DNA from 3 places in the Streptomyces sp. NBC_00683 genome. Region 2 is predicted to be linked to each of the others. Evidence: riboswitches for the same ligand, from Rfam matches in the RefSeq annotation. Region 2 holds a riboswitch; each other region holds the start of a gene.

Region 1 (4,601 bases), 2.3 Mb from region 2:
CCGGTCGAGATCGGCCCGACGGTCGACGAGAACGGTGTCGAGCGCAAGCCTTCGGCGCTGCAGAAGCTGCGGGCCAAGCTCAGCAAGAGCTACTACGGCGAGCAGAGCCAGATCGCCAAGCCCTCCGCCGAGGAGTACAAGGAGATCACCAGCGGCCACGGCCACCACTGATCACCTGAGCTGATCGCCACAGCGGGAGCCCCGTCCATTCGATGGACGGGGCTCTTCGCTGTCCCCGGGGCTGGATAGGGTGGGGGGATCCTTTTATCGGCTGTGGACCCCAGGAGCGGACCATGAACGTTGTGACCCCGGACGGCGGCGACAGCGTGGCGGACCGTTCCTGGCCCGGCGTGCTGATGCCCCTCCTGCGCGGCGAGAGCCTGACGGCCGAGGACACCGCGTGGGCCATGGACCGCATCATGAGCGGCGAAGCCACCGACGTGCAGATCGCCGGCTTCGTGATCGCACTGCGTGCCAAGGGTGAGACCGTCGACGAGGTCACCGGACTCGTACGCACCATGTACGAGCACGCCCACACCATCCAGGTACCCGGCCGCACGGTCGACATCGTGGGCACCGGCGGGGACCTGGCCAAGACGGTCAACATCTCCACCATGTCGGCGATCGTCGTCGCCGGGACCGGCGCCAAGGTCGTCAAGCACGGCAACCGCGCCTCCTCCTCGGCGAGCGGGGCCTCCGACGTGCTCGAGAAGCTCGGCGTCAACCTGGAGCTGACCCCGCAGGGCGTCGTCCGGGTCGCCGAGGAAGCGGGCATCACCTTCTGCTTCGCGGTGAAGTTCCACCCCGCGCTGCGGCACGCGGCGAGGGCCCGCAAGGAGCTCGGCACGCCGACCACCTTCAACATCCTCGGCCCGCTCACCAACCCCGCCCAGGTGCGCTCCCAGGCCGTCGGTGTCGCCGACCTCAAGATGGCGCCCATCGTCGCCGGAGTGCTCGCCGACCGGGGCAATTCGGCGCTGGTCTTCCGGGGCGACGACGGCCTCGACGAGCTGACCACCACGGCGACCTCCCGGGTCTGGGTCGTCCGGGACGGTGCCGTGCGCGAAGAGGCGTTCGACCCGCGGGACGTCGGCCTGGACCTGGTACCGGTCTCGGCGCTGCGCGGTGCCGACGCCTCGTACAACGCGGACGTCGCCCGGCGGATGCTGGACGGGGAGACAGGTCCCGTACGCGAGGCGGTGCTCCTCAACTCCGCCGCCGCGCTGGTCGCGCTCGACCCGGGCGAGGGCACGCTGAACGAGCAGATCGCGGCCGGCATCGCGAAGGCCGCGGAATCGATCGACTCAGGTGCCGCCAAGCGGGCGCTGGAGCGCTGGGTGGCTGCCAGCAACGCCTGAGGGCGGGCAGTGTGAGGCGGGGCGCAGTCCGGATCGCGGACTGCGCTCTTGCGCATGTGGCCACGTATGGCAAGATGCTGCGCAGGTCATGAGTGACAGCGAATAAGCCCCGGCTCGCTGTCCGGCAACCCTCCGTCCGTGGCGGGGTGCCCCGGGTGAAGACCAGGCCGCAGGCAGCGAGGTCTGTGGCAAGCGCGGGCCCCTAGGCATCTGTGAATGCCATCCCCCGGGGTCCTGGTCCCCAGGGAGCCTCTTGTGAGCAAGCGAATGCGATAGGGCTCAACGCCCTTCTCCGCGCACCCTTTTCTCTTTTCCCTGCGCTGCCGCGTATCTGCCGGCGCCGGGATTTCGCCTGCCTGTTACGGGAGTTCGCCATGTCTGTCTCCACCGCTGCCGCCGACCAGTCCATTTGTGCCCCGCTGCCGGTTCTGGGTGCGGATGTCACCGTTCCGCTGGTTACGGGAGGCGAAGTCACCTATGCCGCCCTCGACTACGCGGCGAGCGCCCCGGCCCTGCAGCGGGTATGGGACGACGTGGCCGCCTACGCCCCGTACTACGGCAGCGTGCACCGCGGCGCCGGCTACCTCTCGCAGCTCTCCACGGACCTCTTCGAGAGCAGCCGCGTCACCGTCGCGGAGTTCCTCGGCTGCCGCGCCGAGGACCAGGTGGTCTTCACCCGCTCGACGACGGACTCCCTCAACCTGCTGGCCGCCGTGCTTCCCGCCAACTGCCAGGTGTTCGTGTTCGAGACCGAGCACCACGCCTCGCTGCTGCCCTGGCGCGACGCCCGGGTGACGTACCTCGACGCCCCCAGGACCCCCGCCGAGGCAGTCGTGACGCTGGAGCGTGCGCTGGCCGACCGCGACCCCTACGGGCCCGCACTGGTCTGTGTCACCGGCGCGTCGAACGTCACCGGTGAACTGTGGCCGGTGAAGGAACTGGCCGCCGCCGCCCACGCGCACGGTGCCCGGATCGTCCTCGACGCCGCGCAGCTGGCCCCCCATCACCCGGTGGACATCGCGGAACTGGACGTCGACTGGGTCGCCTTCTCCGGGCACAAGCTGTACGCGCCGTTCGGCTCGGGCGTCCTCGCGGGCCGGGCCGACTGGCTGCGGGACGCGGAGCCGTATCTCGCGGGCGGCGGCGCCTCCCGCAAGGTCGCCCGGCGCGCCGACGGCGGAGTGGACGTGGAGTGGCACACCACGGCGGCCCGGCACGAGGCCGGATCGCCCAACGTGATCGGCGTCTACTCCATCGCCGCTGCCTGCAAGGCCCTGACCGAGGCCGGGTTCGACCAGCTCGTCGCGCGTGAGCAGCAGCTCGTCACCCGGGTCCGTGAAGGCCTGGCCGAGGTCCCCGCGGTCAAGGTGCTCTCCCTGTTCGGCGACGACGCCCCGAGGGTCGGCGTCATCTCCTTCGTGGTCGAGGGCTGGAACAGCTCGCACTTCGCCGCGGCGCTCTCCGCGGAGTACGGCATCGGGGTCCGCGACGGCCTGTTCTGCGCCCACCCGCTCGTACGGACCCTGCTGGGCAGTGAGCCGCAGGACCCGGGCGAGTGCGGTGCCCCGGAGGCCGAGCCGGGCGAGCGGTCCCTCAACGCCATCCGGGTCAGCTTCGGGGCCGGTACGCCGGACGAGCACATCGAGAGGTTCCTGGGCGCGGTCCGCGAGCTGGTGGGCGCGGGTGCCCGGTGGACCTACCGCACCGAGGACGGCCGCTGCGTCCCGGACAGGGGTGCGGCGCAGGTCTGACCGGGCCGCGTACGGCTTCGGCCGGGGACGGGGCAGTCGCCTCCCGTCCCCGGCCGAAGCCGTACGCGCCGTCCGTCCTACGCGTCGAGACCGATGGCGAAGGCCGCCTCGAGGTCGTGCTGCGAGTACGTGCGGAACGCCACGTGTGTGTCGGTGCCCTCGACACCGGGGATCTTGCTGATCCGGCCGGGGATGACATCCGCCAGATCGTCGTGCCTGGCCACCCGGACCATGGCGATCAGGTCGTACGTACCGGTGACCGAGAAGACCTCGCTGACGCTGTCCAGCGCGGCGACGGCCTCGGCGATCTCGGGAATCCGGTCCACGCTGGTTTTGATGAGCACGATCGCGGTGATCACGGCTGGCTTTCTCCCTCGGTGGCCGTGGCTGGAGACTTCACTCTAGCCCCACCCCGGTAACGCCCCCAGGCGTAGAGGAACCCGGCCGCGAACCCCGCGACATGGGCGAGGTAGGCCACGCCGGGGCCGCTGCCCGCGCCCTGTGCCGCCAGCCACTGCAGCGCGAACCAGAAGACGAGCACGATCCAGGCCGGGAAGCGCAGGGGCAGGAAGAAGAGGAACGGGAAGAGGCTGGTGACCCGGGCCCGGGGAAAGAGGTAGAGGAACGCGCCGAGCACCGCCGAGATGGCCCCCGACGCGCCCACCAGGGTCTGATCGGATCCGGAGTGCGCGACCGCGTAGACGACCAGGGCCAGATAGCCGCAGCAGACGTAGAAGAAGACGAACTCGGCCCGGCCCATGCGTTCCTCGGCCATAGCCCCGAACACGTACAGGAACAGCATGTTGCCCAGCAGGTGCAGCCAGCTCCCGTGCACGAAGAGAGCGGTCAGCGGGGTGAGGGCCGCGTGTGCGGAGCCGTCCAGGAGTTCACTGGGGATCACACCCCACCGCTCGAAGTACCCGGCCTGCGCGGCGAGCAGGGCGTCCGCGGTGCCGTAGGCCGGGTTGAACCCGGAGAGCGGGCTGATCAGGAACACGGCGGAACAGACGGCGATGAGGCCGTAGGTGACCGGTGCGCCGCCCGCCGAGGCCGCGGACGCGAACTCTCTGGCCCGCTCCCGCCACCCGGCATCCCGCCAATCGATCACGTACAGAGCATGACGCACCGGCGGAGAACATGACAGATCGCCTCGCCGTGCCACTGGGTAAACGCGAGGCCGTAGGGTTACCGCAGGACATTCGCAGTTCGACGGCGCACCGCGAGATCGAAGACCTGGGCAGTACGAGCTCGACGAAAGAGGACGCAACGATGACGACGGTTCCCACGCCGACCGACGGGACCCGCTGGCGCTGCACGCTCTGCGGCAATCTCACCCGCTTCGATGTGACGCGCTCCTCCAAGGTCGTGGAGTACGTCCACCTCGACCTGGCCGGGGAGTCGAGTGTCGAGGAGCGGGAGGTGGTCAGTGAGACCATCGAGTCGGTGCGCTGTCGTTGGTGCAACGCGGTGGACCAGATCGAGCTGGTCGACA
Region 2 (4,601 bases):
GCCATCCGGCCGAGCGCCTGGCCGTCCTGGTGGCGGTGTTTGCGTACGCCGACGTCCACCTGTGCCAGGGCGTCCAGGCCCACCGTGTGCAGGGCGTCGACGAGCAGGCCCAGCTCCACTCCGTAACCGACGGGGAAGGGGAGCCGTTCGAGCAGGGAGCGGCGTACGGCGTACTCGCCGCCCAGCGGCTGGACGAAGCCGGCCAGCTGCGGCCAGTGGAGATTGAGCAGCGGGCGTGCCACAAGTTCGGTGACCCGACCGCCCTGGCCTGCGGCTTCTCCCAGAGGGCGGTCGTACATGGCCTTGACGAACTGGACCTCGGGGTCGGTCAGCAGGGGGCCGACGATGCCGGAGACGAAGTCCGCGGAGAAGTCCTTGAGGTCGGCGTCGATGAAGCAGACGATCTCGCCGCTGGTCACCAGCAGTGACCGCCACAGCACCTCGCCCTTGCCGGGTACGGCCGGTATCCGGGGGAGTATCGCGTCCCGGTGCACCACCCTGGCACCGGCCCGGCGTGCCACCGCGGCGGTGGCGTCGGTGGAACCGGAGTCGATCACCACCAGTTCGTCGACGAGCCGGACCTTCTCCATCAGCTCGCGCCGGATCTCCTCGACGATCGCGCCGACCGTCTCCTCCTCGTTCAGGGCGGGCAGCACGACGCTCACCCGGGCGCGGTGCGGATCCCTCGCACGCGCGGCCGTGAGGCGGTCGAGCGGGCGGTCATCGGCCGACCAGGAACGCCTGGTCAGCCAGCGTTCCACCTCTTCCAGCACGGTCGATACTCCCTGTATGTGATCCATCTCGCGGTTCGGACGACTATCTCAATCGTCCGGGGCTTCGGTTACAGTCTTGAACAACGCGGATGACCCTCGCATGTCGGGGTCGGTCCGCGAATAAATGCCCGGATCGATGGTCCGGTGCCATAGCGCTCATCCAGAGGGACTGAGGGAACGGCCCGTTGAAGTCCCGGCAACCCTCCTGCCGACCGCGAGGTCACGGTAGGGAAGGTGCCAATTCCGTCTTGTGGCGAAATACGCCGCAAGGAAGATGAGGAGAAAGGGCCTCCGCCATCATGTCTGTTCAGACAGTTGCAGCGAACACCGATTCTTCTGCCGTGGACCTGGGTTCCGCCGCAGCACTTTCCTGCCGCGAATGCGGCGAGCGTTTCGAGCTCGGTCCCATCTTCGCCTGTGCGTCCTGTTTCGGGCCGCTCGAAGTGGCGTACGACCTGCCGAGCGGCTCCCCCGAAGAGCTCAAGAAGCGCATCGCCGAAGGCCCCGACAACATCTGGCGCTACGCGCCGCTGCTGCCCGTTCCGGCCGATGTCGCGAGCAAGCCCAACATCAACCCCGGCTTCACGAAGCTGGTCAAGGCCGACAACCTCGCCCGTGAGCTGGGCGTCACCGGCGGTCTGTACGTCAAGGACGACTCCGGCAACCCGACGCACTCCTTCAAGGACCGTGTCGTCGCGATCGCCGTCGAGGCCGCCCGCGCCTTCGGATTCACCACCCTCTCCTGCTCCTCCACCGGCAACCTCGCCGGTGCGGTGGGCGCCGCGGCGGCCCGCGCCGGCTTCCGCTCGTGCGTGTTCATCCCGCACGACCTGGAGCAGGGCAAGGTCGTCATGGCCGCGGTGTACGGCGGCGAACTGGTCGGCATCGAGGGCAACTACGACGACGTCAACCGCTTCTGCTCGGAGCTCATCGGCGACCCGCTCGGTGAGGGCTGGGGCTTCGTCAACGTCAACCTCCGCCCGTACTACGGCGAGGGCTCCAAGACCCTGGCGTACGAGATCTGCGAGCAGCTCGGCTGGCAGCTGCCCGACCAGATCGTCATCCCGATCGCGTCGGGGTCGCAGCTCACGAAGATCGACAAGGGCCTGCAGGAGCTGATCAAGCTCGGCCTCGTCGAGGACAAGCCGTACAAGATCTTCGGTGCCCAGGCCGAGGGCTGCTCCCCGGTCTCCACCGCCTTCAAGGCCGGGCACGACGTCGTACGGCCGCAGAAGCCGAACACGATCGCCAAGTCCCTCGCGATCGGCAACCCGGCCGACGGCCCGTACGTCCTGGACATCGCCCGGCGCACCGGCGGTGCCGTCGAGGACGTCAACGACGAGCAGGTCGTCGACGCGATCAAGCTGCTGGCCCGTACCGAGGGCATCTTCGCGGAGACCGCGGGCGGTGTGACGGTCGGTGTGACGAAGAAGCTGATCGACGCCGGCCTGCTGGACCCGACGCTGACCACCGTCATCCTGAACACCGGTGACGGCCTGAAGACGCTGGACGCCGTCGCCCCGACGACCGGCCTGTCGGCCACGATCCGGCCGAGCCTGGACGCGTTCCGCGACGCGGGCCTCGCCGCCAGCTGACCACCCGAGACCGAAGGAAGGCACCCCATGAGCGTCAAGGTCCGTATCCCCACCATCCTCCGTACCTACACGGGCGGTCAGGCCGAGGTCCCGGCCGAGGGCACGATCCTCTCCGAGGTCATCGAGTCCCTGGAGAAGGACCACCCGGGCATCGCCGCCCGCGTCCTGGACGACCAGGGCAAGCTGCGCCGCTTCGTGAACGTGTACGTCAACGACGACGACGTGCGCTTCGAGGGCGGCCTGCAGACGGCGACCCCGGACGGCGCCGGCATCTCGATCATCCCGGCCGTCGCCGGAGGCTGAGCCTCCTGTACGACTTCACAGCGTGAGCACCGTTGCCCCCTCCGCAAGAGAAGCGGAGGGGGCAATTCTGCATGGTTGAGCGGGGTACAGTTGGGGAAGTCCCCTCCGCTGCCTGTGCCGCCCGCATATGAGAATGCGCCCGGTCGCGATGAGAAGCAGCCAAAGTACGTGAACTCCTTGCGCCATAAGTGGCCTTTGTCAGGCCCGACTTGCCCTGGAATCTCACGAGTTCCACCTATCCGGGCGTTCAGCTGTGCCCAGAATTCTCGTCCGATTGCCCTGTTGCAGAGGGCAGTTGGGCAGATACATTCGGCCGCGGTCGACGCGTTCCGGCGCACGCCACCCTCTCCTGTCGGAGGGTGAGTTCTGACCCGGGCCCGCGAAGTGCGGTCCTGTGCAAGGGCCAGTAATAGGGGAGTTAGGCATGGCTCAGGGCACCGTCAAGTGGTTCAACGCGGAGAAGGGGTACGGCTTCATCGCGGTCGACGGTGGTGCGGATGTTTTCGTCCACTACAGCGCGATCCAGATGGACGGGTACCGCACCCTCGAAGAGGGTCAGCGAGTTGAATTCGAAATCTCGCAGGGCCAGAAGGGGCCGCAGGCGGACATGGTCAAGCTCGCCGTCGGCTGAGCTCGGCGCGGTCGGCCAACGACACTACTCACGCACGCAGGGCCCGTACCTCCGAAGAGGGGGTACGGGCCCTGCGTGCGTGCCGCACGCCCTCCCGGCGGTTGTCCACATCTGGAGGGGGACGCTTGCACTCGCAGGGGTCGAGTGCTAATCATTGGCGTTAGCACTCTCCAGGTGAGAGTGACAGAAACTTGGACCGGGCCGGTGAGGCCCGCAGGCTCACGGGGCAAGGAACCGCTGAGCACGCTGGCCGTCCGTCGCGGGCGCCTCTCGGTCCGGAGAAATCCACCCCTGTCCGGGAGGACCACTTCACATGGCCAAGATCATCGCGTTCGACGAGGAGGCACGGCGCGGTCTCGAGCGCGGGATGAACCAGCTCGCCGACGCCGTCAAGGTCACCCTCGGCCCCAAGGGCCGAAACGTCGTCCTCGAGAAGAAGTGGGGCGCGCCCACGATCACCAACGATGGTGTTTCCATCGCCAAGGAGATCGAGCTCGAGGACCCGTACGAGAAGATCGGTGCGGAGCTGGTCAAGGAGGTCGCCAAGAAGACGGACGACGTCGCCGGCGACGGTACGACCACCGCAACCGTTCTCGCCCAGGCGCTCGTCCGCGAGGGCCTGCGCAACGTCGCCGCGGGTGCCAACCCGATGGCTCTCAAGCGTGGCATCGAGAAGGCCGTCGAGGCCGTCTCCGCCGCTCTGCTGGAGCAGGCGAAGGACGTGGAGACCAAGGAGCAGATCGCTTCGACGGCCTCCATCTCCGCTGCCGACACCGAGATCGGCGCCAAGATCGCCGAGGCGATGGACAAGGTCGGCAAGGAAGGCGTCATCACCGTCGAGGAGTCCCAGACCTTCGGTCTGGAGCTCGAGCTCACGGAGGGTATGCGCTTCGACAAGGGCTACATCTCGGCGTACTTCGCGACCGACATGGAGCGTATGGAGACGTCGTTCGACGACCCGTACATCCTGATCGTCAACTCCAAGATCAGCAACGTGAAGGACCTCCTTCCGCTGCTCGAGAAGGTCATGCAGTCGGGCAAGCCGCTGCTGATCATCGCGGAGGACGTCGAGGGCGAGGCCCTGTCGACCCTGGTCGTCAACAAGATCCGTGGCACCTTCAAGTCCGTCGCCGTCAAGGCTCCGGGCTTCGGTGACCGCCGCAAGGCCATGCTCGGCGACATCGCCATCCTCACCGGTGGCACCGTCATCTCCGAGGAGGTCGGTCTCAAGCTCGAGAGCGCCGGCGTCGACCTGCTCGGCAAGGCCCGCAAGGTCGTCATCACCAAGGACGAGACCAC
Region 3 (4,601 bases), 2.4 Mb from region 2:
CTACTGGTTCTACAAGAAGGACAATGACCTGCTCATCACCAAGGGTGATGGGAGTTCGTTTCGATGTTCCCGTTGAGTGGACCGAACAAGTGGTAAGAAGGCGCCACCAAAAAGTATGAGCCTTTCTCGCACTGAGGAGCCCAAAGGTGTGATGTTCCTGCCAGCAGATTCGCTCATCGGCCATAAAGTGACCTGTGTGGCCGAGGTGATTGACGGAGATGGCGATGTTGTCGGTCTTCAGCTGAATCTGGTCGGCGGGGGAAGTTACATGCTGACCGACTGGACGGACTGGAGCCTTCGCGTCGAGCGGCGTTCGGACCAGAAACTTCCCGACTACTTCTGGCCCCCTGGGGATCACTCCCTACGGGTTCTCGAGGAAGACAGTCAGGGAGTGGAGATTGCGAGCGTCGAGTCGAAACGCGATGAAGTGGGAGAAACCGTCGGCGTCGTGATCGGTATGACTACTTTCGGCGACTATGCCGCGAGCGCACACGCCGATGGCTTTACCTTGGAAAAGGTGGGCTGAGCCGAACGGGTCCTCAGCTCCACCCTGCTTCACCTGAAGCGGCTCCTGCTGGTAGTTCACAGCAGGAGCCGCTTCAGGTTTCGCTGGTTGAGCTTCGAGACGGGCGGCGCTTCCGTCTCCCGCGCCTCGGCGACGGCGCACCGAGGGGCTGAGCCGGCGACCCGGGAGCCGAGCCGGGTGTCCCACCTGCCGCCCCGGAGCGCGTTCTGTCCGTTTTCGATCATTCGCGAACCGGTCGGGAGATGACGTGATCGTTAAAGGTCGGAAATCGGCGCGATTGGCGCCCGATGCTTCACCCAACCTCCTTATAGTGGTCCCGCGTTGATCGTATGGCCGCAACGCGCGAAGCCGTCTCCCAGGAGTCCGTACGATGACGACCCCTCGTCCGTCCGCCGCGCCCGCATCCGGCGGTGGCTGCCCCGCGCACGCCGCCACCGCCGCCGTACCGCTCAGCGGACCGGAGTTCCACACCGCTCCGCAGGCCCTCTACCGGACCATGCGGCACGAGTACGGGCCCGTGGTGCCGGTCGAGCTCCCCGGCGGTTTCCCGGCCTGGCTGGTCGTCGGGTACCGGGAGCTCCACCAGGTCACCAGTGACGGCGAGTTGTTCCCGAGAGATGTCGGGCTGTGGAACCAGTGGGAGCACATACCCGAGGACTGGCCGCTGCTCCCCATGGTCGGCCGCCCCATGCCGTCCATCTACTTCACCGCGGGCGCCGAACACCGGCGGCATGCCGAGATGGTGGTGCCCGCGCTCGAGAGTGCCGATCCGTTCGAGATCCGGGGGCACTGCGAGCAGCTCGCCGACCGCCTCATCGACGACATCTGCAGCCGGGGCACGGCCGATCTCGTGGCCGAGTTCGCCGAACCGCTGCCCGTTCTCGTCCTCGCCCGGCTCGTCGGCTTCCCCGATGCCGAAGGAGCGGACATCGCCCGGGTCCTGAAGGACCTCGCCGACGGGGGCCCCGACGCGCAGAAGGCGTACGGGCGGTTCGCCGAGCACATGCAGCGGCTCGTGGCGGTCAAGCGGGACACCCCCGGGGACGACGTCACCTCCCGGATGCTCGCGAACCCGGAGCCGTTCACCGATCAGGAGTACGCGCTCGACCTCATGGCCATCACCGCCGCCGGCCATCTGACCACCGCCGACTGGATCGGCAACTCCCTGCGGCTGATGCTCACCGAGGACCAGTTCGCCGACTCGCTCTCCGGCGGACGTCGCAGCATCGGCGACGCCATGAACGAGGTCCTCTGGGAGGAGAGCCCGACGCAGATCCTCGCCGGCCGGTGGGCGGTCCGCGACACCCAGCTCGGCGGACGGACGATCCGCGCGGGGGACATGCTGCTGCTCGGCCTGGGGGCGGCCAACACCGACCCCCTCGTGCGCCAGGACCTGGAGTCCGACGGTGCCACGAGGCACAGCAGCAACAGTGCGCACCTGGCCTTCAGCCACGGTGAGTACCGCTGCCCCTTCCCCGCGCAGGAGATTGCCGAGACCATCGCCCGTACCGGGATCGAGGTCATCCTCGACCGGCTGCCCGACCTCGCACTCGCCGTCCCCGAAAAGGACCTCGTCCGGCGGCCGTCCGCCTTCCTGCGCGGGATGAACGCGCTCCCCGTCCGGTTCGCTCCCGTACGTACGACAGGAGATCTGCTGTGAACTGCCCTCACGCGACCGTGGTCATCGACCCCATGGTCCAGAACCTCGACGGTGAGACCGAGCAGCTGCGCCAGGCGGGCCCGCTCGCGCGCATCGAGCTGTTGGGGGTCCCCGCGTGGACCGTCACACGGCACGCCGAAGCACGTCAACTGCTCGTCGACCCACGGCTGGTGAAGGACCTGGACGCCTGGGGGCTGTGGAGGAGCGGTGAGGTCACCCATGCCTGGCCGCTGATCGGAATGATCGATGCCGGACGCTCCATGTTCACGGTCGACGGCGGCGAGCACCGGCGGCTGCGGACCAAGACCTCCCAGGCACTCACGCCGCGCCGGCTCGAGGCGGTCCGCCCCGCCATCGAGAAGTTCACCGAGGAGCTCCTCGACTCGCTCGCCGAGCAGGGCAAGGAAGGTGTCGTCGACCTCAAGGCCGTCTTCGCCCAGCCGCTGCCGATGCGGGTCGTCGGGCTGCTGATGGGGGTGGACGAGGATCAGTTCCCGATGCTGACGAAGCAGTACAAGGCCTTCTTCTCCATGCTCACCCCGCAGGAGGAGCGCCTGGCGCTGCTGCAGGAACTGGACGTCTTCTACACCGACCTCGTACGCGAGAAGACGGCGCGGGCCACCGACGACCTCACCAGCGCCCTGATCCTGGCCGACGAGGGCGGCGAGCCCCTCACCGAGGAGGAGGTCGTCGGCAACCTCAAGGCCATGGTGGCCGCCGGGCACGAGACCACGATCGGCCTCATCCTCAACGCGGTACGCGCCCTGCTCGCCCACCCCGACCAGCTGCAGAAGGTGCTCGACGGGGAGATCCCGTGGGAGACGGTGGTCGAGGAGACGCTGCGCTGGGACACGCCCACCACACACCTGCTGATGCGTTTCGCCACCGAGGACATCCAGGTCGGTGACCAGGTGATCGCCGCGGGGGAGGGCGTCGTCATCTCCTACCGGGTCATCGGACGCGACGCCGAACAGCACGGCGAGGACGCCGATTCCTTCGACATCACCCGTCCGACACCGATCCGGCACATGACCTTCGGTCACGGCCCCCACATCTGCCCCGGTGCGGCACTGTCACGGGTGGAGGCCGGCATCGCACTCCCCGCCCTCTTCGCGCGCTTCCCCGCGCTCAAGCTCGCGATACCGGACGACGAGATCCGCAAGCTTCCGGTGATGACGCAGAACGACATGGAGGCCTTCCCCGTCCTGCTGCACGGCTGAGGCGGCTTCGACGAGGAGGACCTGCGCAGGGGAGCCGGAAGCGTACGGGCGGGGAGGCGTCGCGCCCGTACGCGGGGGTTGCGCGCGGCCCCCGGCGTCCTCCCGGCTCCTGTTACGCTTTTGACGGGTCATGAGTTCCAGTGGAAAGCCCCGGCTCGCTGGACGGCACCCCGCTCCGCTGCGGGTGCTCCGGGTGACGACCCGCCCCGCGCGGCACCGTGCGGGGAACAGCGGACCACCGGGGACGGGCCCCCGGGGTCCAGGACCCCGGAAGGCGACGACAGCCATGCTCCCTCACCTCATTCACCACGACGCCTGCTCGCGGTACGCGCCCGGCCACCACGTGCACTGGATCCACGCCAAGAAGTGCGTACAGGAACCCGGCCAGGCGGTGGAACTCCTGCTGACCGCGGGCGATGTCCGCGACGACGGCTGGCTGGTGCTGCGCGCGGCCTTCGAACACCCCGGCGGCCTCCCCGAGGTATGGATGCACGCCCCCGCCGACCTGCGGGAGTTGCTCACGGACCACCGCGGGCGCGTGTACTGGCTGCCCCGCTGGCACGCGCTGCGGTTCGTCGGCCTCGACGGTGAGGCGACCGGCCTCGTGAACGTCGGAACCGAGGGCGGTCCGCTGTGCGGGACCACCGCACCCGATCCGCAGCACACGGGCCGCGGGAACTTCACCTACGGGCTGTAGTCAACAGGCCCCAGGAACAGTCGCGTTCGGCCGGTACCGCCCGATGAGGGCGGGCCGGTCCGTTCGCGATACCGGACAGGGTCCGGGTTTTCGTTGAATACGTGCTCAATCCGTTGACGCAAGACGTGTTCGATTCTACGGTCCCGTCCTGATCGCCCGTCCGAAGTTACGGGCGCCGTTCGATCAGTCGAACAAGTGAATGTCATGCGCATGGCAACCTCCTGTCCCCTCGGTGACGACTGCCGGGTACCCCGACACGACCGAAGAAGGTCTCCTGATGAGCCGCATTCCGAGAAGAATTCCGCGAAGGACCCTCGCCGCCCTCCCCGCCGCACTCCTGCTGGCGCTCGTTCCGACCAGCGCGTCCGCGTACCCCAACCCCGGTGTCGTCAACGGCGACATCGTCGTCCACGACCCCTCCATGATCCGGAGCACGTCCGGCCAGTACCTGCTCTACTCCACCGGCGAAGGCCTCCAGCTCCGCACCTCCACCGACCG

What was found. A riboswitch is a leader RNA that binds a small molecule or an ion and turns the genes downstream of it on or off. The one in region 2 is predicted to bind S-adenosylmethionine.
Region 1: linked by a shared signal. The riboswitch ahead of OG257_RS27900 (aminotransferase class V-fold PLP-dependent enzyme) and the one ahead of thrC (threonine synthase) in region 2 are both predicted to bind S-adenosylmethionine.
Region 3: linked by a shared signal. The riboswitch ahead of OG257_RS06575 (hypothetical protein) and the one ahead of thrC (threonine synthase) in region 2 are both predicted to bind S-adenosylmethionine.

The regions. Positions count from the first base shown of each region.
Region 1 covers NZ_CP109013.1:6,251,569-6,256,169, forward strand. Annotated here, with positions in the region: gene qcrB (cytochrome bc1 complex cytochrome b subunit) at 1-171, shown strand, start outside; gene trpD (anthranilate phosphoribosyltransferase) at 294-1,358, shown strand; SAM riboswitch class IV at 1,443-1,559, shown strand; gene OG257_RS27900 (aminotransferase class V-fold PLP-dependent enzyme) at 1,733-3,109, shown strand; gene OG257_RS27905 (Lrp/AsnC family transcriptional regulator) at 3,187-3,468, opposite strand; gene OG257_RS27910 (rhomboid family intramembrane serine protease) at 3,465-4,217, opposite strand; gene OG257_RS27915 (hypothetical protein) at 4,379-4,601, shown strand, end outside.
Region 2 covers NZ_CP109013.1:3,907,136-3,911,736, reverse strand. Annotated here, with positions in the region: gene OG257_RS17405 (glucosyl-3-phosphoglycerate synthase) at 1-773, opposite strand, end outside; SAM riboswitch class I at 927-1,054, shown strand; gene thrC (threonine synthase) at 1,073-2,368, shown strand; gene OG257_RS17395 (MoaD/ThiS family protein) at 2,396-2,671, shown strand; gene OG257_RS17390 (cold-shock protein) at 3,096-3,302, shown strand; gene groL (chaperonin GroEL) at 3,616-4,601, shown strand, end outside.
Region 3 covers NZ_CP109013.1:1,483,123-1,487,723, reverse strand. Annotated here, with positions in the region: gene OG257_RS06595 (hypothetical protein) at 149-526, shown strand; gene OG257_RS06590 (hypothetical protein) at 583-750, opposite strand; gene OG257_RS06585 (cytochrome P450) at 897-2,186, shown strand; gene OG257_RS06580 (cytochrome P450 family protein) at 2,183-3,406, shown strand; SAM riboswitch class IV at 3,533-3,643, shown strand; gene OG257_RS06575 (hypothetical protein) at 3,693-4,103, shown strand; gene OG257_RS06570 (arabinan endo-1,5-alpha-L-arabinosidase) at 4,381-4,601, shown strand, end outside.